3 regions of the Bacillus sp. PK6-16 genome follow, and region 1 is predicted to be linked to each of the others. Evidence: predicted binding sites of a transcription regulator. Region 1 holds the regulator's gene; each other region holds the start of a gene.
What was found. Region 1 encodes Rex, which represses fermentation and respiration genes when NADH is low (regulators of the CRP and FNR family bind a similar motif). Its sites were predicted from a motif close to TTGTGAAATATTTCACAA; they were not measured.
Positions count from the first base shown of each region.

Region 2: the regulator Rex is predicted to act here: its motif matches at 1,764-1,781, upstream of nirB (NADPH-nitrite reductase large subunit).
Region 3: the regulator Rex is predicted to act here: its motif matches at 4,461-4,478, upstream of M1D66_RS03060 (L-lactate dehydrogenase).

Region 1 is NZ_CP096511.1:5,039,953-5,047,444, reverse strand. It holds gene M1D66_RS25795 (ABC-F family ATP-binding cassette domain-containing protein) at 1-920, opposite strand, end outside; gene M1D66_RS25790 (redox-sensing transcriptional repressor Rex) at 1,108-1,737, shown strand; gene M1D66_RS25785 (YdiK family protein) at 1,767-1,958, opposite strand; gene M1D66_RS25780 (CPBP family intramembrane glutamic endopeptidase) at 1,955-2,704, opposite strand; gene groES (co-chaperone GroES) at 3,095-3,379, shown strand; gene groL (chaperonin GroEL) at 3,418-5,052, shown strand; purine riboswitch at 5,193-5,294, shown strand; gene guaA (glutamine-hydrolyzing GMP synthase) at 5,459-6,997, shown strand; purine riboswitch at 7,150-7,251, shown strand; gene M1D66_RS25760 (NCS2 family permease) at 7,381-7,492, shown strand, end outside.
Region 2 is NZ_CP096511.1:3,232,274-3,239,765, reverse strand. It holds gene nirB (NADPH-nitrite reductase large subunit) at 1-1,746, opposite strand, end outside; gene ric (iron-sulfur cluster repair di-iron protein) at 1,955-2,662, opposite strand; gene M1D66_RS16495 (excalibur calcium-binding domain-containing protein) at 2,866-3,684, opposite strand; gene exsG (exosporium protein ExsG) at 3,893-4,045, shown strand; gene M1D66_RS16485 (hypothetical protein) at 4,264-4,473, shown strand; gene M1D66_RS16480 (arylamine N-acetyltransferase family protein) at 4,570-5,409, opposite strand; gene M1D66_RS16475 (esterase/lipase family protein) at 5,963-7,492, shown strand, end outside.
Region 3 is NZ_CP096511.1:601,609-609,100, reverse strand. It holds gene M1D66_RS03065 (S8 family serine peptidase) at 1-3,079, shown strand, start outside; gene M1D66_RS03060 (L-lactate dehydrogenase) at 3,401-4,345, opposite strand; tRNA gene M1D66_RS03055 (tRNA-Glu) at 5,092-5,163, opposite strand; tRNA gene M1D66_RS03050 (tRNA-Ser) at 5,169-5,259, opposite strand; tRNA gene M1D66_RS03045 (tRNA-Asn) at 5,267-5,341, opposite strand; tRNA gene M1D66_RS03040 (tRNA-Ile) at 5,349-5,425, opposite strand; tRNA gene M1D66_RS03035 (tRNA-Gly) at 5,436-5,506, opposite strand; tRNA gene M1D66_RS03030 (tRNA-Lys) at 5,520-5,595, opposite strand; tRNA gene M1D66_RS03025 (tRNA-Thr) at 5,606-5,681, opposite strand; tRNA gene M1D66_RS03020 (tRNA-Phe) at 5,696-5,771, opposite strand; tRNA gene M1D66_RS03015 (tRNA-Asp) at 5,784-5,859, opposite strand; tRNA gene M1D66_RS03010 (tRNA-Met) at 5,863-5,939, opposite strand; tRNA gene M1D66_RS03005 (tRNA-Ser) at 5,967-6,059, opposite strand; tRNA gene M1D66_RS03000 (tRNA-Ile) at 6,077-6,153, opposite strand; tRNA gene M1D66_RS02995 (tRNA-Met) at 6,158-6,234, opposite strand; tRNA gene M1D66_RS02990 (tRNA-Ala) at 6,255-6,327, opposite strand; tRNA gene M1D66_RS02985 (tRNA-Pro) at 6,344-6,417, opposite strand; tRNA gene M1D66_RS02980 (tRNA-Arg) at 6,428-6,501, opposite strand; tRNA gene M1D66_RS02975 (tRNA-Leu) at 6,505-6,593, opposite strand; tRNA gene M1D66_RS02970 (tRNA-Gly) at 6,610-6,684, opposite strand; tRNA gene M1D66_RS02965 (tRNA-Leu) at 6,714-6,794, opposite strand; tRNA gene M1D66_RS02960 (tRNA-His) at 6,817-6,892, opposite strand; tRNA gene M1D66_RS02955 (tRNA-Thr) at 6,902-6,977, opposite strand; tRNA gene M1D66_RS02950 (tRNA-Val) at 6,982-7,057, opposite strand; rRNA gene rrf (5S ribosomal RNA) at 7,062-7,177, opposite strand; rRNA gene M1D66_RS02940 (23S ribosomal RNA) at 7,279-7,492, opposite strand, start outside.

The sequences.
Region 1 (7,492 bases):
GTTAATAATTCCATTCTGTCTAGTTGTTTACGGCGACTTTGAGCACGTTTCGTTGTAGAAGCGCGAGCTATATTCTTTTGAACGAAGTCCTCAAGTTTTGCGATTTCATCTTGTTGTTTTTCGTAACGTTTCATTTCTTGCTCATATAATGCTGATTTTAAGTCTAAATATTTACTGTAGTTACCAACAAATCGTCTGCTTTCTTTATTCGAAATTTCATATACTTGTGTAACGAGTTTGTCTAAGAAATAACGGTCATGTGAGACGATTAATATTGCGCCAGGATAACCTTGCAAATATTGCTCAAGCCATGTTAATGTTTCGATGTCTAAATGGTTTGTAGGCTCGTCCAAAATAAGTAAGTCTGGTTTTGTTAATAATAATTTCCCGAGAGCTAATCTTGTTTTTTGCCCGCCGCTTAAAGTAGAGATCGTCGTCTGGTGCGTTTCAACTGGGAAGCCAAGGCCGCTTAAAATGGAGCGAATATCCGCTTCATATTGATATCCACCTTGATCTTTATAATTGAGTTGTAATTGGTCATAATCAGCTAACAATCTTTCATATGTAGCTTCGTTTGAAAAGTTTTCTTCTTTTCCCATTTCTTGCTCAAGCCTTCGGAGTTTTGTCTCCATTTGCTGTAAATGGGTAAAGACGGTTAGCATTTCATCCCAAATTGTTAAAGACGTTTCTAGTCCAGTATTTTGAGCTAAATATCCGATTGAGACATCTTTCGGTTTTATAATTTCGCCACCATCATGAGATAATTCACCAGCGATAATTTTTAATAATGTAGATTTTCCTGCTCCATTCCTTCCAACTAATGCGATACGATCTTTTGTTTGTACTTCCAATTTTATGTTTGCAAGAATCGTTTCTGCACCGTATAATTTCGAAAGCGCGTTTACTTGTAATAAAATCAATGTTTTCACCTCAAATAATTTCTTAACTTTGCCATGTTTATATTTCTCAATCATACTAAAAATAGTGTATAGTTTAAAATAAAGAGAGAATACTTCTTCTCTTTATTATACAAGGAATTTAATGAGTGCTAAACTTCTGTATTTGATTAAAGTATATGAATAAAGATAGGAAGAGAGGAGAGGTCATATGGATCAGCAAAAGATTCCACAAGCCACTGCTAAAAGATTGCCTCTATACTATCGATTTATCCAAAACTTATCTCTTTCTGGTAAGCAGCGTGTTTCATCGGCCGAATTGAGTGAGGCAGTAAAAGTAGATTCCGCAACAATACGAAGAGATTTTTCGTATTTTGGAGCGTTAGGGAAAAAGGGATATGGATATAACGTAAATTATTTATTATCATTTTTCCGCGAAACACTTGATCAAGATGATATAACACGTGTAGCACTTATTGGAGTAGGTAATTTAGGGACCGCTTTCTTACATTATAATTTCACGAAAAACAATAATACAAAAATTGAAATGGCATTTGATGTTAGTGAAGAGAAAGTTGGAACAGAAATCGGGGGCATTCCTGTATATCATTTAGATGAATTAGAAGAGAGATTATCAAATGATATACAAGTGGCAATATTAACAGTACCGGCTACAGTAGCGCAAGCTGTAGCAGATAGATTAGCTGAAACAAGCGTGCACGGTATTTTGAATTTCACACCAGCGCGATTAAACGTATCAGAGAATATTAGAATTCATCATATTGACTTAGCTGTAGAGTTACAAACATTAGTTTACTTTTTGAAAAACTATCCACAATAAAACGCAGAGGAAGCGACCTCTGCGTTTTATTATTGTTTCTTCTTTGTGAATTTAACTAATATAAGGCGAAGTGCCAAATTAAAATCAATTGTTGCCATAACTGCAAATAGTATTGTCCACATATTCCAGATTGTATCTGTCACGTTCGTAATGGCGAAGCGTGTAAAGATACATCCAAGAAGGAAGTATAGTGCAGCCATGAACAATGGTGAGTTTCTCATACAAAAAATCCTCCGATAAAGCCTTGCATTTTTTCAGCTTCTTTAATCATTTCTTGAATTTGTTCATTGCTCATAAAAATTTGCCCAATAGCGACTAATGTATTCATCGCAACATGAGCTGCAATCGGAACGATAATACGTTTCGTCTTCACATATAAGAAGGCGAATACGAGCCCCATAGCAGTGTATACCAATAAGTGAGTAAAATCAAAATGAATTGCTGCGAATACAAGCGAACTAATGATAGCTGCGATAAAGAAGTTAAACTTCTTATAAAGCGTGCCGAATAGAATTTTTCTAAATACGATTTCTTCTAAGATAGGTCCAATTATAGATACAACAATAAGGAACCAAGGTATCGTTCTTGCGATGTCCATCAGTCTGTCTGTATTCTCAGATTCACGTGGAACCCCAAATACATACATTTCAATCATACCTGCAATGGATTGTGAGATGATTGCTAAGAAGAACCCGATAAAAATCCATCCAATAGTAGCTGGAACAGAAGAGCGCATTGGATCTAAATGCCTGTCACGAATATCTGTTCTAAGTAACCAAAGCACGATACATAATGCAATAAAGAAGCTAATGATTGCCCAGTGTCCCGTTATGATTTGTCCTTTTTCTTCAATGGTAAATCCTCTATTATCATAGAGTCCTGTTTTTAGGAGAAGTGGTAATCCAACAACGCCAGATAACTGCATTAAAATGTATGTAACGATAATCCACCAGTATTGTTTCTTCAAATGGTTTAACCATCCTTTCTAACTCTAGTGTATGAGATGAGGTAGGATAACATGTAAATATGTTATCTACGATATAAACTTTCATCCGAATTATGATTTTTTTTTAATACATATTTGAAATTGAAGTAAGAGACAGGAAAAAGTTGTGCGTTTAGCGAAAACAACTTAGGGTGTCTTTCATATTGTAACATACGAGTAGGGGAAACAACGATTCATATAGTAAAGGCAGTATTCTATATAGAAAGTTTATATAGTAATTTGCGAAAAAATTATGATTTTTTTACTTGCAAAAGAAATTGAGATTATTTATTATTATAAGTGTGTTAGCACTCGGATGACTTGAGTGCTAATAAATAAAATTTACATAACAAAATGAGGAGGTTATTGTTCATGCTAAAGCCATTAGGTGATCGCGTTGTAATTGAGCTTGTTCAAGCAGAAGAAAAAACAGCAAGTGGTATCGTATTACCAGATACCGCAAAAGAAAAACCACAAGAGGGTAAAGTTGTTGCAGTAGGTACTGGTCGAGTGCTTGAAAATGGTGAGCGTGTTGCTTTAGAGGTAGCAGCAGGTGATCTTATCATCTTCTCAAAATATGCAGGTACTGAAGTGAAATATGAAGGTACAGACTACTTGATTTTACGTGAAAGTGACATTTTAGCAGTTATCGGTTAATTATATAAATCTTAAAAAATCCAAGGGGGTCAATTATTATGGCAAAAGATATTAAATTTAGTGAAGAAGCACGTCGTTCGATGCTTCGCGGTGTCGACACTCTTGCAAACGCAGTAAAAGTTACGCTTGGACCAAAAGGTCGTAACGTTGTACTTGAGAAAAAATTTGGTTCACCACTTATTACAAATGATGGTGTAACAATCGCAAAAGAAATCGAATTAGAAGATGCATTCGAAAACATGGGTGCGAAATTAGTAGCAGAAGTTGCTAGCAAAACAAATGACGTAGCTGGTGACGGAACAACAACTGCAACTGTATTAGCGCAAGCTATGATTCGTGAAGGTCTTAAAAACGTAACAGCTGGTGCGAACCCAATGGGTCTTCGTAAAGGTATCGAAAAAGCTGTTACTGCTGCAATTGAAGAATTAAAAACGATTTCTAAACCAATCGAAGGCAAATCTTCTATCGCACAAGTAGCTGCTATTTCTGCAGCTGACGAAGAAGTAGGTCAATTAATCGCTGAAGCAATGGAGCGCGTTGGTAACGACGGCGTTATTACTTTAGAAGAGTCTAAAGGATTCACAACAGAATTAGACGTAGTAGAAGGTATGCAATTTGATCGTGGATATGCATCTCCTTACATGATTACTGATTCTGACAAAATGGAAGCAGTTCTTGATAACCCATACATCTTAATCACTGACAAAAAGATTTCTAACATTCAAGAAATCTTACCAGTATTAGAGCAAGTGGTACAACAAGGTAAACCACTTCTTATCATTGCTGAAGATGTTGAAGGCGAAGCTTTAGCTACATTAGTAGTGAACAAACTTCGTGGTACATTCAACGTAGTAGCTGTTAAAGCTCCTGGATTTGGTGACCGTCGTAAAGCAATGCTAGAAGATATCGCAATCTTAACAGGTGGCGAAGTAATCACTGAAGAATTAGGTCGTGACTTAAAATCTGCTACAGTTGAATCTTTAGGACGCGCTGGTAAAGTTGTTGTTACAAAAGAAAACACAACTGTAGTTGAAGGTGTAGGAAGCACAGAACAAATCGAAGCTCGCATCGGTCAAATCCGTGCGCAATTAGAAGAAACAACTTCTGAATTCGATCGTGAAAAATTACAAGAGCGTCTTGCTAAACTAGCAGGTGGCGTAGCAGTAATTAAAGTAGGTGCAGCAACTGAAACTGAGTTAAAAGAGCGCAAACTTCGCATTGAAGATGCACTTAACTCAACTCGTGCAGCAGTAGAAGAAGGTATCGTTGCAGGTGGTGGTACTTCACTTATGAACGTATACACAAAAGTAGCTTCTATCGTAGCTGAAGGCGACGAAGCAACAGGTATCAACATCGTACTTCGCGCACTAGAAGAGCCAGTTCGTCAAATCGCAATCAACGCTGGTCTAGAAGGATCTGTAGTTGTAGAGCGTCTAAAAGGCGAAAAAGTAGGCGTTGGTTTCAACGCAGCTACTGGCGAATGGGTTAACATGCTTGAGTCTGGTATCGTAGATCCAGCTAAAGTAACTCGTTCTGCACTTCAAAACGCAGCATCTGTTGCAGCTATGTTCTTAACAACTGAAGCTGTAGTTGCTGACAAGCCAGAACCAAATGCACCAGCAATGCCTGACATGGGCGGCATGGGCATGGGCGGTATGGGCGGAATGATGTAATTCCGTTTGTCCTAAAAAACATCCATTTCTATATAGAAATGGATGTTTTTTTATGTTTTTTAGAAAAGGAAATGAATTTCTGTAGAATTTTGTCGCTTTCTCTCTTGACCATATTGATACTTCATTGTTAGAATCTAGGAAGATAATATAAAACGATCCTTCATATATCCTCAATGATATGGTTTGAGAGTCTCTACCGGGTTACCGTAAACAACCTGACTATGAAGGCAGTGTGTCTTATATTTATAAAGAGCGGAGACTATCTTTCTTTATAAAGCCAGACCCCTGCCTTTTCTTTGTTATGAGACTAGAGGCGGAGGACTGGCTTTTTTTATTATATTGGTAATGCTTTTCGCCAAATTGGTGAAAATATTTATATACGAGAACTAACGTTGGGGTGATTATTTTGAAGAAACAACACGATACAATTATCGTTTTAGATTTTGGAAGTCAATACAATCAGTTAATAGCACGTCGAATTCGTGAGTTCGGTGTATACAGTGAACTTCATCCACATACAATTACTGCAGAAGAAATTAAAGCAATGAATCCAAAAGGGATTATTTTCTCTGGTGGACCAAATAGTGTATACGGTGAAGGTGCATTACATTGTGATGAAAAAATCTTTGAACTAGGTTTACCAATCTTCGGTATTTGTTACGGTATGCAGCTTATGACGCAACACTTCGGTGGTAAAGTAGAGCGTGCAAATCACCGTGAGTACGGAAAAGCTGTTCTTAAAGTAGAGAACGAATCAAAATTATATGCGAACCTTCCAGAAGAGCAAGTTGTATGGATGAGTCATGGTGACTTAGTAACTGGTTTACCTGAAGGATTCGTAGTAGACGCAACAAGTGAGTCTTGCCCAATTGCTGGTATGAGCAATGAAGCGAAAAACTTATACGGTGTACAATTCCACCCAGAAGTACGTCACTCTGAGCACGGTAACGATTTAATTAAAAACTTCGTATTCGGCGTATGTGGTTGTTCTGAAGGATGGAACATGGAGAACTTTATCGAAGTAGAATTAGAAAAGATCCGTGAAACTGTTGGAGACAAAAAAGTACTATGCGCACTTAGCGGTGGTGTAGACTCTTCTGTTGTAGCAGTATTAATCCATAAAGCAATCGGCGACCAATTAACATGTATTTTCGTTGATCACGGTTTACTTCGTAAAGGCGAAGCGGAAGGCGTTATGAAAACATTTAGTGAAGGCTTCCATATGAACGTTATTAAAGTGGATGCAAAAGACCGCTTCATGGACAAGTTAAAAGGTGTAGAAGATCCAGAACAAAAACGTAAAATTATCGGTAACGAATTCATTTACGTATTCGATGATGAAGCGTCAAAATTACAAGGTATGGACTTCCTAGCGCAAGGTACACTTTACACAGATATCGTTGAGAGTGGTACAGCAACTGCACAAACAATTAAATCTCACCATAACGTTGGTGGACTTCCAGAAGACATGCAGTTCAAATTAATTGAGCCTTTAAATACGTTATTTAAAGATGAAGTACGTGTATTAGGATCTGAACTAGGAATTCCTGATGAAATCGTATGGCGTCAACCATTCCCAGGACCGGGTCTTGGTATTCGTGTATTAGGTGAAATCACAGAAGAGAAATTAGAAATCGTTCGTGAATCTGATGCGATTTTACGTGAAGAAATTATTAAAGCGGGCTTAGATCGTGAAATTTGGCAATACTTCACTGCGCTTCCTGGTATGCGTAGCGTAGGTGTTATGGGTGACGAGCGTACTTACGATTACACAGTAGGTATCCGCGCGGTAACATCTATCGACGGTATGACAGCTGACTGGGCACGTATCCCTTGGGACGTATTAGAGAAAATCTCTGTACGTATCGTAAACGAAGTAAAACACGTTAACCGTATCGTGTATGATGTAACGAGTAAGCCACCAGCAACTATTGAGTGGGAATAGTATTTATAAAAAGGTCCATCTATTGCTTATGCATAGATGGATCTTTTTTATTTTGGTATTAATACGAACGAAAATATAAAATTTTATAAAATTGTTCGTTTTTAAATTGACAAAACTACTTCGTCGAGTTAATATGATTATGTAATTCAAACGAAAAGTGAATATTATGCCGTCGTATAATATCGGGGATATGGCCCGAAAGTTTCTACCTAGCTACCGTAAATGGCTTGACTACGAGGCGTTTGTATAAAGATGAGGGGAAACTTGTCTTTGTTTATAGAACGCTTCCATGTATATATGCAATGGAAGCCTTTTTATTTCTCGGGATAAAAGAGGGCTAGGGTGAAATACGGCGAGTAATCATATAACGGGGGAAACGTAAGATGAAACGCTATTTTCAGTTTGATGAGCTCGGTACGAATTATAAGACTGAGTTCATAGCAGGGTTAACGACATTTCTATCTATGGCTTACGTACTATTTGTCAATCCTGCTA
Region 2 (7,492 bases), 1.8 Mb from region 1:
CGCAACTTCAGCAATTTTCATTAAATCATCAGCTGTTGTAACGCCTCCGTACATACGTGGAATAACAGAGAATGTACCATCGTGCTGGATGTTACCATTCATTCTTTCATTAACGAGACGGGACGATTTATCATCTTCATATTCTTCTGGAATCGCCATACGTAAATAGTAGTTTAAAGCAGGGCGGCATTTCGAACAGCCGTCTCCATGTGCAAAACCAAGAACATTTCGTACTTCTTTTGGAGATTTTAAGCCTTTCTCGTGAATGGCCGCTACGACTTCATCACGGGATAAAGGTGTACATCCACACATACCGGCAGATTGCGCTGAGGCATCAAAAGCATCTCCAAGTGTATGAGATAAAACTTGTTCCACAAGTGGACGACATTTACCACAAGAACCTGCGGCTTTCGTACAGCTTTTAACTTCTTCAAAAGTCGTTAACTCTTGTTCTAAAATGGCGTGAACGATTGTACCTTTCGTAACACCATTACATCCGCAAATCGTGTCATCCGCACTCATAGTAGCAACGTCAAGTTCACATTCTTCACCAGCTTTGTGAAGAATGGAAGCTGGTGTATATTCTTGTATATCTTCTTCTTTCTTTAACATGCTAAAGAGGCGTGTACCGTCAGCTGTATCACCGTATAAAACGATACCGACGACTTTATTATCACGAATTAATACTTTTTTATAGGAACGTTTACATTCATTAAAGATGGATATTGCTTTCGTTTGATCATCTTCATAAATTTGGCCAGCAGAGAATAAATCACAACCAGCAACTTTTAATTGTGTACCGACGATACTGCCCGAATATCCATCAGTTTGTAAATTTGTTATATGTTTTGCTAATATCGCACCTTGTTCATAAAGAGGAGCAACAAGTCCATATGCGATACCGTCATGCTCTGCACATTCTCCAACTGCATAAATGGACTCATCATTTGTTAGCATATAGTCATTGACTACAATACCGCGATTTACAATTAGACCAGCATCTTTTGCTATTTGCGTATTTGGGCGTATTCCGACAGCCATTACGATTAAATCACAATCTACAACTTCACCGTCTTCAAATTGAATGCCCTCAACATGGTCTGTACCAAGAATTTTTACAGTTTTCTTTTCCATTAAAAACTTCATGCCTTGTGCTTCTAAATCTTCACGCAGAAGAGCAGCTGCTTTCGTATCTAGTTGTTGCTCCATTAAGCTAGGCATTAAATGAACAACATGTACGTCCATTCCTAAATCAATTAGACCTCTTGCGGCTTCTAAACCGAGTAACCCGCCACCAATAACAACGGCCTTTTTCTTTTCTTTAGCGGTATCTATCATAAATTGTGTATCTTCAATAGTTCGAAATCCTGTTACACCAGAAAGTGCGGAACCTTCAACAGGTAAAATAAAAGCACTAGAACCTGTTGCGATAATGAGCTTGTCGTATGTAAGAGTACGCTTCTTTTCTGTAATAATAATTTTTTCTTCTCGGTTAATACTTTGAACTCTTTCATTCGTATACAAAGTTATTTCGTTTTCTTCATACCAACTGTATTCATTCATAATGATATCTTGCATATTTGTTTTGCCTTGTAAAACATGAGAGAGCATAATACGGTTGTAGTTTGGATGCGGTTCATCTCCAAAAATAGTAATCTCATATGAATCACTATCATGTTTTAAGATTTCTTCCATACAGCGAATGCCAGCCATACCATTTCCGATCATAACTAAACGTTTTTTCATTTTCGTTTCCCCTTTTTATGTGAAATGTTGAACAAAGGATTATATTTTTATTATAGAAAATCAAATAAGGGGGAGATGTGATATTTATCACATTTTTATAATGATTCACAAATTGTTAAAATTCGGATTTATTCGAGAGGGATGTGTATAGTCTTTACCAAATGAAAGAGCAGGACATAAGTATGTATACTCATGTCCTGCTCTTTATTTATGCTCTCGTAATGGCACGTGGAAATAAAATATTATTTTCTAAATGAATGTGCTCAAATAAATCAGACTCTAGCGCTTCAAGACGTTGGTAAACAAGTCGATAAGTACCGCAAGCTCCTTCTGGAGGAGTAAAGTTATTTGTAACTTTACGAAGTTCTTTAATAATGTTGCCTGCGTGGTTATGTTCATTTTCCAACTCATCTACTACTTTACGTAATTTCACATAGTTTTCGTCAATTGGATTTTGTTCAAATTCTAAAATTAATGGGAAATCTTCTGTTTCTTCTTTAATTAAATGCTGTTCTAATTCCATCTTTAATTCGTGAAATAGCTTATGAATTTGAGCTAAGTGAGGCTGACTTGCTCCGTGGACGCGTAATACTTTCGTCACATACGGACTTAACTGTGGTAATTCTTCATTTAAATAGCGATGATGCTTATTTATAACATAATCAATCAATTCACGATAAGAAGCATTTTTCCAATCAATTTCCGATTCATTTAATCGTTTCGTATTATGATAAAGCGTATTTAACTCTGTAAGCACTTCAGTAGCTGATAAATTTCTTTCATGAATTGCATCAATAAGTGGCTTATTACCGCCACAACAAAAATCTATTCTATATGATTTAAAAAGATCACTAGCTTTCGGAAATTGTGTAACAATCTCACCAACAATTGAAGTTTCAGTAAATGTATGTTCCATATGAATGCCTCCATAAAGTTTTAATGTAATATCTAAATTAAGAATAGCGATAAATGAAAAACAATGTGGTGATTGAAATCACTTATAATGTGTCAATTTTGAGGATAATAAAATGAGTTTTATAAAAGGAAGAGGGAGAGGGAATTCGTCATAATAGTTTCTGATAATAAAAAAGAAGCTTACTAGAAGCTTCTTTTTTACTACTATTTTTCACATGCAACTCCATCGCCATCACGATCAAGATGTGAGTCATAACCTGGTTGTCCTTTATATAGAGGAGCTTTCCCGGCAGCTCTAACTGCGGCACAATTTTTGTAATATGCACTACTAGTATTTCCTGAAGCAGGTTGTGTTTGAACTTGCTGTGCCTTTTGCTCTTCTTGTTGCTTACGAGCTTGTTCGTCAGCTTGACGTTTTTGTTCTTCTTGTTGTTTACGAGCTTGTTCATCAGCCTGACGTTTTTGCTCTTCTTGTTGTTTACGAGCTTGCTCATCAGCCTGACGTTTTTCATCCTCTTGCTTACGAGCTTGTTCTTCGGCTAGACGCTTCTCATCTTCTTGCTTTTGAGTTTTTTCGTCCGCCTCTTTCTTTTCTAGCTCTTTTTTCTGTTCGCTATCTTTTGGCTCTTCATTATTAGAGGCAACTTTTGTACTAGTTGCTGTCGTTTTTTCAGAAGAAGGATCTGAAATACCTGATAGCGCAACAAAAATGACAAATAATACGGCTGTAATAATAAATTGTTTTTTCGCTACACCTGTTTTCTTAATAACAGATAAGATTGCTAGAACAAGGAAGAATATAAATAGAATGAAACTTAAAGTAGAAAAAAACTCGACGACGGGGTGTTCCGATTTTGTTGTACCGGCCGTTATTAATATAATAGAAATCATAAAAAGAATAACGGTAGGACGTCCATATTGTTTTGCTTTTCCATTTTTCTTAAAGAATGAAATGATACATAAGATTAAAAGAATAAAAGCAATAAAAAATAAAGCTGCACCAATATTACTTAAAATCGACATTTTCATACCTCCATTTGTAAGATTCTTCTTATTGATTATATAGGAATTTATTGGATATTACACGTTTTGTATAAATTTAGAAAATTAATATTTTTAATAGACTTATAAACATTTATTTTATATATAAGGAAAAATGGATGTATTTCCTATTACGTTTTGAAAGAGATTTCATAAATTATAGTATATCGATTGAAAGGAGGAGATTTGAATGGAATTTCAATTGTTGGTAACTTGTATATTACAAGAAGGTAATGCTTACTTTTTAGTAACGAAGGTAGACGATGTTATTACGTTAAAAGTACCGATTACTGCGGGAGTAGCAGGTTTATTTTTAGCTTTAGGTGTACCAAGATGTTCTTAATTTAAATCTCTATAGTAGAAGGGGAAGGGACATGCCTTCCTTTTCTACTATTACATAATATAATTATGTAAACTTAAATATCATATTTGTGATAGCACGTTTGAAATGGACATGCATATACTATAATGTTTCATTGGATGTTAGCGGTGAAAGGTAGTTTTAATAAGTGCATCCAGTGATGTTGTTAAGTTATGAAAATAAAAGAGGTGCTATTATATATGAAAAGAAAAACATTGGATATTCCAGTTACATTGCGAAGAGAGTGGTTTTTAATAGAGTTAGCTCATTTAACGAAAAAATATGGAATTGAAATTGCAACTAGCAAAATGGATGCTGCACCGTTTTTAAGAGATCAAGTTACGGAGTCAAAGATAGGAGAAGGGCTACAATATGATAAATATGATGATGAATATATAATTGAAAATTAAAGGGTAACAACAAAATTAAATTAATTTATAACAAAGTATAAAATAAAGCAGATTCTAAATATAGAATCTGCTTTATTATGAAATACTTGTAGTCAACTAACCTCTTTCTAGTGTTTTTCCTACATATTTCTCTTGCGTTATTCCAAAAGATTCACGAAGAATGCGAGCATAATCTTTAGATTCTATTGGTCGTTTATTTTTAGTGCCTTTAAAGGTTTCTGTATAATTTTTATTTGTTAATGATATGTGACCATAAGTAGTTAATTTACAAGTGATAGCCCCTTTATTAAAAGGAGATTCTTTATGCTCTACAATCACTTTTTGAATGTTATTCACTTTTTTCTCATCTATTGGATCTACAGTGAAAGCATAGCCTATTTTCCATTCGTTTGAAGGTTCAGATTGTAAGAAACTTGTAGATTCCCCGTTAGCTCCTTTTCTCATTTCTAAAATATGCGTACCTTTTCGAGTATTTCGCTTACGAATTCGATATTCTCCTGTTTGAGAGGAGATGACTTCTCCGTTAAAAGGGACTGGATGTAAAGGGAGATGAGATGCAAAACCTGCATCCACAACATAATCTTTATCCTCATGACTTAATATGATAATGACATGACCATCATCGGGTTTCCATTTATTATCGTACAGATCATAAACAGTACCGGCTACTTTGTATACTTGAAACCCACAATCAATTAAAAAATAATACAATAAGGAGTTTAATTCATAACAAAGTCCACCTCGTTTTTGAATAAGTAACTTTTCTATTAAGTTATCTTTTGAGATATTTTTAATAGTACCAGCCATAATATCAAGATTTTCATAGGGGAGAATCATTCCCATTTTCAAGAGAATTTCATCTAAATCATCAAATGTTATTTCTTTTGCAGGAATTTCTAAGCGTTTAAAAAACTCCTTTTGTAATTTGGTCATCATAAAGTATTCTCCTTTCTTTTTACAGAATTTTCTTCTGCTCACCGATAGGTTAGTACTTCTAAAAAGTTAATTCAAGTGTGCGGAAATTATCATAATATATGTTTCTGGAAATATGATTTTATATTCTGAAATTTCAATTTAATTTTCAATCGTAGGAAAGTCTTATAACACAAGCTCCTTTAAAATTAGTTTGTATTTAATGAAAAGAAAGTACATATCTTTATTATATTTTTAAATAACTAACTAGTAATAAAATGTTTTTTTACTAAAATTTTTTCAAGATTTGTATGCTTTATATAAACAATAATGATTTAAAAAATATCTGGATGTAGCGAAGTTAACAATTATTGAGAAACTTTTTTGTCGTATTCTATCAAAAGGAAGAGGTAGAAACAAAGAGAATAACGAGAGTTAAGGAAGAGGGTATACAACTAGTAACCTTCTAAAAATAGGGCTATCATCTTTTAAAAATAAAAGATTAGCTATTATTAAGGAAGGGAAAATATAAAATATTATAAAGAACACCTTCTTCCAAAAAAATAGGGGGAGTAATATGCGACTGATGAGAAGATGTGTGGCCTTACTAATTGTATTTTTTATCATGGCTCCAACAATTAGCACAAATGTACAGGCAGAAGTTGTAAAAGAGCTTGGAAAGGGGTTTCCTGATACAGAAGTATTCACACCTGGAGAATGGTTTTTAGGCCAAAAACCTGCTAATTATGATGAGAATAAACCGCCAATTCTCTTTGTACAAGGAAGAAATGGTAATGCTGATAGTTGGTATGGAAAGACAGTATATCATGATATAAATGATATGTATGATTATGCTTTAAAAGCAGGCTATCAAACAGTGTTTATACAATTGTATGATGCAGCGGGGAAAGGTTCGGCTAGTCAGTGGGATAACGGAAAATTGTTGGCACAAAAACTTGAAGAAATATATAATCATTTCGGTAAGAAAGTTAATATTGTAGCGCATAGTAAAGGTGGAATTGATACACAAGCTGCATTAGTTGAATATGGTGCGAATCGATTTGTTGGAAATGTTATTACACTTGCTACACCGCATCACGGCTCAAATTTAGCAGATTTGTCATATAGTTGGTGGGCAGGGTGGCTTGCTTCTATATTAGGTCAAAAAGATGATGGTACGTACTCGTTACAAATAGGTGAAATGGCAAAGTTTCGTTCAATAATAGATAACAACCCAGCAGCTAAATTAAACCGTTACTATACGGCTACTGGAACTAGCTGGGGGCCAACATTTTCTGCATTATCTATGGGTGGGTTATATTTATCATCGTACGGTTCAAATGATGGACTAGTAAATGAATGGAGTGCCAAGCTATCGTACGGTACACATTTATTTACAGATTCCAGATTTGATCATGACAATATAAGAAAAGGATCAGCTGTTTTTGCACGAATTGAACCATATTTACGTACGACAAATGTGGGATTACCAGCTTTAGTAGCATCCAGCACTAGTTCAAATGAAAATCTAGAACAATTAAATACAACTTCAAATCAAAATATTTTAGGAGGCGAATTACCACAAAATCAGTGGATAGAGCAAAGTATTTCTGTTGATAAAAAGGCTGAAGGAATAGTTTCTGTACTAACTGCTTCTTCTGATGTTGAAGTACAAATGGTATCTCCAAAAGGAAAAATCTATGCAAATAAAGATAGCGCTATAACTACTAGTGAAGGCGAATCTTTCTTTAACGGGGCGACAATTAGAACATTTAAGTTTGATAAATTGGAAGTAGGCGAATGGAAAATCAAAATGATGGCGAAGCAGTCGAAAGATGCATATTTATTTGTAAGCGATTACAAGGATAGCGCGCCATTTGTTCTTCAAATGCCTACAAAAGTTAAAGTAAATAAACCTGAGTATAAACTGAAAAAATCACCTGTAGCACCTGAAATGAAAGGGGATCTTTCCATAACAGTAAGGGTCGTTAATAAAGAAGGTAAGTTAGTCTCTGAATTTAATGAATTACAAAATGTTAATACGAATACATTTACAGGTGCTTTGAAAGATATAAAACAACCGGGAGTATATAACGTTACGATGGAT
Region 3 (7,492 bases), 860 kb from region 1:
TTCAGGCGTTGTTACAGTCGTTGCTGCTGGCAACTCTGGTCCAAATCCAGCGACACTCGGTTCACCAGGTGCTTCTCCATTTGCAATTACGGTTGGAGCAAGTGATAGCTCTATTTCCTTACCGAAACTATCAGGTCATGCGGGACAATTACAATTTCCTAACCTAATTCTATTCGGCAAAAATTTCACTGATAAAATAGAGGATTTCAAAGGACAATCTCTATCTATTGAATCTGTAGGAATTGGTACGTCTGACGAGTTTAGTAAAAAAGATGTAAAAGGAAAAATCGCTCTCGTTGCACGTGGTACACTGTCATTTGATGAAAAAATTGCTAACGCAAAACAAGCTGGTGCAAAGGCCGTTATTATTTATAACAATGTGGACGGAGAAATTCCTTTCTACGTTGGTGAAAGTACAAAATACATTCCAGCATTCCGCCTAACGAAAGAAGACGGTGAAAAACTAAAAGCTCAAATCGAACAAAGTAATACATCCTTTACTTTTGACGAACTTAGTTATATTCAAACAGAAGGCGATCATCTTGCAGACTTTAGCTCACGCGGTCCTGTTACATCAAATGATGATATTAAACCAGATATTACAGCGCCTGGTGTTGCTGTACTTTCAACAGTACCTGAATATATTAATGACCCACAAGAGGGCGAAAACTATGACGTTTCCTATGAGCGTATGCAAGGAACATCTATGGCTTCTCCTCATATCGCGGGCGTTGCTGCTCTTATTTTACAAGAACACCCAGAATACTCTCCATTCGATGTAAAGGCGTCTCTTATGAACACAGCTGATGATTTAAAAGAAAAGTATTCCGTATATGAAGTTGGAGCTGGACGAGTAGATGCATACAACTCCGTTCATACGGAAACAAGTTTTAAAGTGCTAGATACAACAAAAACAGTTGTAAATGATGAAGTAATTGAAGTACCAGAAGAAACCGGATCCATTGCATTCGGGAAGTTCTATCAAAAAGACGGTGAAGCTCTTGAACAAAAACGCAATGTAAAAGTAGCTAATCATAATAAACAAGAGAAGAAAGAATTTAAAACAGAAATTTCTTATACACCAGCTTCTCCTTCCATTAACGACGCTACCGCAAATGGTGTAAAAGTTTCTATTGCAGAAACAATTACTGTTGATGCTGGAAAATCAGATGAAGTTGAAGCAAAAATTAATATTCCAGCTGGCGTGAAGCAAGGCCGATATGAAGGATATATTCATATTACAAATACGAAAAATAAAGAAGAAACGTATCAAATACCATTCTCTATTCGTGTATCAGAGCCTGGTATTGAAAATGCTTTTTTATCAAGAAAATCCATTTCAACTGATACATCTAAATTCAATCCATATCGTGAATCGTATTTACACGGAGCATTCCAATTAAATAGCGACCTTGAGACGTTAGATCTTATCGTGAAGGATTCAAAAACAAATAAAGCGCTTGGCTTCATTGGAACATTAAACACAAGCGGACTAAAAACGGATGTGTATTACTACTTAGATTCATTCTTTAACGGCAGAGTATATCCTTTCACAAATGATCCTGCAAAACCAATTGGTGATGAGAAAATCGACTTACCAGAAGGCGATTACACAATTGAATTTGTTGGCTATGATAAAGATGGTAAAGCACGTGTGAAAGGTGATTATGTCGTAATTGATAATACACCGCCAGAAGTAAAATTAACTGGATTAAAACCTGGTATTTATGAATTAAATGAAGAAAACTATACAGTAGAAGACGGTAAAAAGGCATTATGGATTAAAGGAAATGTGTATGATTCGAATGTTGACTACTTAAAAGGAAAAGGATTAAACATTACGCAAGAAGCAAACGGAGTGATGTATTATGACTATTCTCCATACTTGCATAAGTTTTTACCTATTAATGCAAACGGTGACTTTAAAGTTGGCATTACTCCTGAATCCTTTAAAGTGGAAGGTCCAATGAACACAGGGGTATATATTTTCGATTATGCAACTGCAGGAGTTGACTATCCAAGCGGTGTAAATAACTATTGGTTTATCCCGCAAGGAGCTCAATATGCGAAAACTAGCTATGATAAAAAAGAAGTATATAAAGGTGATGAATTCACTGTGACGCTAAACGCCAAACATGTGAAACAATTTGTTGCTGGGGAATTTAACGTAAAATTCCTAGAAAAGAACTTCAAATTTGCAAATGCGAAATTGAATCCTGCTTTTAAAAAACTCCTTTCTGAAAAAGGGGTAACAGCAAAAGTAAATGAACCGAAGCTAGAAGCAGGCTCTGTTACAGTTGGCGGTGCTATCGATGACAAAAACTTCGCTGGATTAGATGGTGATTTCCCGTTCATTGATGTAACGTTCAAAGTAGAAAACGATGAGTTTTATGAAGCAAATGCTCAATTAGAGTTACCAGTGTTTGTATACTGGAAACCAGGAGAAACAGAGCCAAATAGAATGCGTGTCCTTCAAGATCAATCATTCTCAGTAATGTCCTTAAACTCATTAGTAGAAGGAAATATTAAGCCTGGTGCATTCTTAAATGAACGTGGATATTTAGATGAAAAGTTCGATTATACAAAGCTTGGCGTAAAAGTATATGCGACTGATTCTTATCGTCATAAGTTTGAAGGCTCACTAGATAAATACGGATACTTCAAACTAAATGGACTTCCAGTTAATAAACGCGACTATAACTTATATGTAGAGGTGCCAGGACATTTAACAAGCCGCCTAACAACGAAACTTGGTACTGAAAAAGACGGTAAGCTGCTTGGCCAATATTATTATGCAAGACCTGACGAAAACCTTGCCGGCGATGTAAATGCTGATAAAGTAATCGATATTAGAGATGCTGAAATTATCGCTAGCAACTATGGCAAAAAAGGACTAACTGTAAAAGACGGAGACCTTAATAAAGATGGGATTGTCGATGAAAAAGATATTCGCTTCGTCGAAAAGAACTTCTTGAAAAAAGGTCCGGATGCATCTAAATCACAAACACCTGTAGAAAAATCCAAAAGCGGTACACTGGCAGATATTTTAAAGAAATTAGGATTAACGCCTAAAAAATGATAAAGTGAAACTTTAATCAGTGTGGGGTGTTAATCCCCCACTGATTATTAGTTGAACCAATCGGGCTTTTACGGGCAGTTGATCACCAAACTAACTTCTTTGCTTTCGCTGCATTTTGAGGTGGGGATCTTACTGCCCGTTAATGCGGGATAATAAAGAGCACTCTACTTAAAGTAGAGTGCTTTTTTCTATAAACGACCCTGATCCAGCAAAAGGGGTATATTGGGGATATACAAGGGAAACCGGAAAAGGAATTTATATTAAATTATATGAATTTAGAGGTAGGAAGCAGTGTCCCGCCCCTAAATGATTTAGCAATTATTATAGTACTGGTGCCATTGTTTCTTTTAATACTTTTACAGAATGAGCGAACTTCGCTTTTTCTTCTTCATTTAACTCAAGCTCTACGATTTCACGTACACCTTCGCGGTTAATTACAGCTGGAACACCTACGTAAGCATCTTTCTCACCGTATTGGCCTTCAAGGTATGCAGATACAGTTAATACGCTGTTCTCGTTGTTTAAGATTGCTTTAGTTACACGAAGTAGTGACATACCGATTCCGTAGTAAGTTGCACCTTTACGCTCGATGATATGGTAAGCTGCATCACGTACATTTTCGAAGATTTTATCTAAGTCTTCTTGTTTGTACTGTTCGTTGTTAGCTAAGATTGTTTCTAGTTTTTGTACACCGATAGTAGCGTGGCTCCATACTGGAAGTTCAGTATCACCGTGTTCACCAACGATGTAAGCATGAACGTTGCGTGGATCTACATCTAAGTAGTCACCTAACATGTAACGGAAACGAGCAGAGTCTAAAGTAGTACCAGAACCGATTACGCGCTCTTTCGGTAAACCAGATTCTTTCCAAGTTACGTAAGTTAAAATATCAACTGGGTTAGTTGCGATTAAGAAGATTCCATCGAATCCGCTATCCATAATGCCACGAACGATTTGTTTAAAGATCTTTGTATTTTTCTCAACTAAGTCTAAACGAGTTTCACCTGGCTTTTGTGGTAACCCAGCAGTGATAACAACTAAATCTGCATCTTTACAATCTGCATAGCTACCGCTCCAAACTTTTGTTGGTGATGGAGAGAATGGTACCGCATGGCTTAAGTCCATTGCTTCCCCTTCTGCTTTTGCTTCATTAACATCTACTAATACGAATTCTTCAGCTACACCTTGGTTGATCATTGAGTAAGCGTAACTACAACCTACAGCTCCTGTTCCTACTAATACTACACGATTGATACCTTTTTTCATGGTAATTTCCCCTCTCTATTGTTCACATATATTTTTTATGATTGTTTAAGTAATTAATTAAAATACTAATTTAATGTTGTTTAACTTCTTTACATTCATATTGTAGCACGTATTATTGTGAATTACTTCACAAATTATGACCTATTTGTGAACTTTTTCACATAGAGTGTAAAGTTATTGGAATAGGTGTGGAATCCATTTCAATGGAGGCGTTTTCTTTAGATTGTGAAAGGGATTTTCTTGTGTTTTTTGTCGGTAAGTGAAATTATACCAGCGATTTTTAGAATATATCGACTGTAACTCCAAATATATCAGCGATTATTGAAATTTATCGACCGTAACTCAAATTATATCAGCGATTTTTGCAATATATCGACTTACCGACAAAACTCGACAATACTGACAACATAAAAAAGCTGTCTTCAGTAGATCACAGCTATTGAGAGAAAGCAGCTTCTTCTATATATTATTTATTTTCCACAGTAGCTCCCAGATGCATTTTCATCGGTTTCTCCAAGTGTAGGAGGCTACAGCCATACAGCTGGGGTAAAAGTTCAAGTTGAAGTTAATTCCTTCATATTCATACAGGTCCAAATAATTAACATGATTGTATTTACGGCTCTCTATGTACCCAACTGCAACAGCGAATACTTCATATTTCTTCTATTGCATAAAAAAGCAGACTATCCAAAGTCCATTTTTATACAACAAAAAAGAGATAGCAGATTATGCTATCTCTTTTAGTATGACCCGTACGGGATTCGAACCCGTGTTACCGCCGTGAAAGGGCGGTGTCTTAACCACTTGACCAACGGGCCAGTTCTGGCAGAGAAGAAGGGATTCGAACCCTCGCACCGCGTTCGCGATCTACTCCCTTAGCAGGGGAGCCCCTTGAGCCACTTGGGTACTTCTCTATAAATATGGCTCCGCAGGTAGGACTCGAACCTACGACCGATCGGTTAACAGCCGATAGCTCTACCACTGAGCTACTGCGGAACAATTATGGTGGGCCTAAATGGACTCGAACCATCGACCTCACGCTTATCAGGCGTGCGCTCTAACCAGCTGAGCTATAGGCCCATAATTGAAAAGCGGGTGAAGAGAATCGAACTCTCGACCAGAGCTTGGAAGGCTCTTGTTTTACCACTAAACTACACCCGCATTAAATTGTAAATGGTGAGCCATGAAGGACTCGAACCTTCGACCCTCTGATTAAAAGTCAGATGCTCTACCAACTGAGCTAATGGCTCATTTTGAAAGTGGTGCCGACTAGAGGACTTGAACCCCCAACCTACTGATTACAAGTCAGTTGCTCTACCAATTGAGCTAAGTCGGCTTGCGACTTCAAAATGGTGGCTCGGGACGGAATCGAACCGCCGACACGAGGATTTTCAGTCCTCTGCTCTACCGACTGAGCTACCGAGCCTTTATGTAAAAATGGCGGTCCCGACCGGGGTCGAACCGGCGATCTCCTGCGTGACAGGCAGGCATGTTAACCACTACACCACGGGACCATTTGGTTGCGGGGACAGGATTTGAACCTGCGACCTTCGGGTTATGAGCCCGACGAGCTACCGTGCTGCTCCACCCCGCGATGATAAAATATTTACTTTAGAAAAAATGGAGGAGGTAGAGGGATTCGAACCCCCGCGCGACTCTCGCCGCCTGTCGGTTTTCAAGACCGATCCCTTCAGCCGAACTTGGGTATACCTCCGAGATATATACGTCTAATGGTGGACCTTGTAGGACTCGAACCTACGACCGGACGGTTATGAGCCGTCTGCTCTAACCAGCTGAGCTAAAGGTCCTTTATGGTAGCGGCGGAGGGGATCGAACCCCCGACCTCACGGGTATGAACCGTACGCTCTAGCCAGCTGAGCTACACCGCCATAAATGATATTAATATAAGTGGAGCCTAGCGGGATCGAACCGCTGACCTCCTGCGTGCAAGGCAGGCGCTCTCCCAGCTGAGCTAAGGCCCCATATTTTTTAGGGATATCGGGAAGACAGGATTTGAACCTGCGACCCCCTGGTCCCAAACCAGGTGCTCTACCAAGCTGAGCCACTTCCCGTTAATAAAAGCGCGCCCGAGAGGAGTCGAACCCCTAACCTCTTGATCCGTAGTCAAACGCTCTATCCAATTGAGCTACGGGCGCATATGGTGCCGAGGGCGGGGGTCGAACCCGCACGGTGGTCACCCACCGCAGGATTTTAAGTCCTGTGCGTCTGCCTGTTCCGCCACCCCGGCATGTCATATTGAAAATTGGAGCGGAAGACGGGATTCGAACCCGCGACCCCAACCTTGGCAAGGTTGTATTCTACCACTGAACTACTTCCGCAAGACATGTATGAGTTATTTAATTAAAAGTGCGGGTGAAGGGAGTCGAACCCCCACGCCAAAGGCGCCAGATCCTAAGTCTGGTGCGTCTGCCAATTCCGCCACACCCGCATATTAATTTATTTAAGAAAAATGGGGCGACTGATGGGAATCGAACCCACGAATGCCGGAGCCACAATCCGGTGCGTTAACCACTTCGCCACAACCGCCATGATTTCTGGTGCCGACTAGAGGACTTGAACCCCCAACCTACTGATTACAAGTCAGTTGCTCTACCAATTGAGCTAAGTCGGCTAAATGGTGGAGGATGACGGGATCGAACCGCCGACCCCCTGCTTGTAAGGCAGGTGCTCTCCCAGCTGAGCTAATCCTCCATTTGCCTGGCAACGTCCTACTCTCACAGGGACAAGGTCCCAACTACCATCGGCGCTAGAGAGCTTAACTTCCGTGTTCGGTATGGGAACGGGTGTGACCTCTCTGCCATCATTACCAGACTGTATTCATTTAAGACAAGAATTATTATAACTCATTTACTTTTGAAAGTCAACAAGTTTTTTATATTCTTTCAAAACTAGATAACATTGCTTCATATTATATGGTTAAGTCCTCGATCTATTAGTATTCGTCAGCTCCACATGTCACCATGCTTCCACCTCGAACCTATCAACCTGATCATCTTTCAGGGATCTTACTAGCTTACGCTATGGGAAATCTCATCTTGAGGGGGGCTTCATGCTTAGATGCTTTCAGCACTTATCCCTTCCGCACATAGCTACCCAGCTATGCCCTTGGCAGAACAACTGGTACAC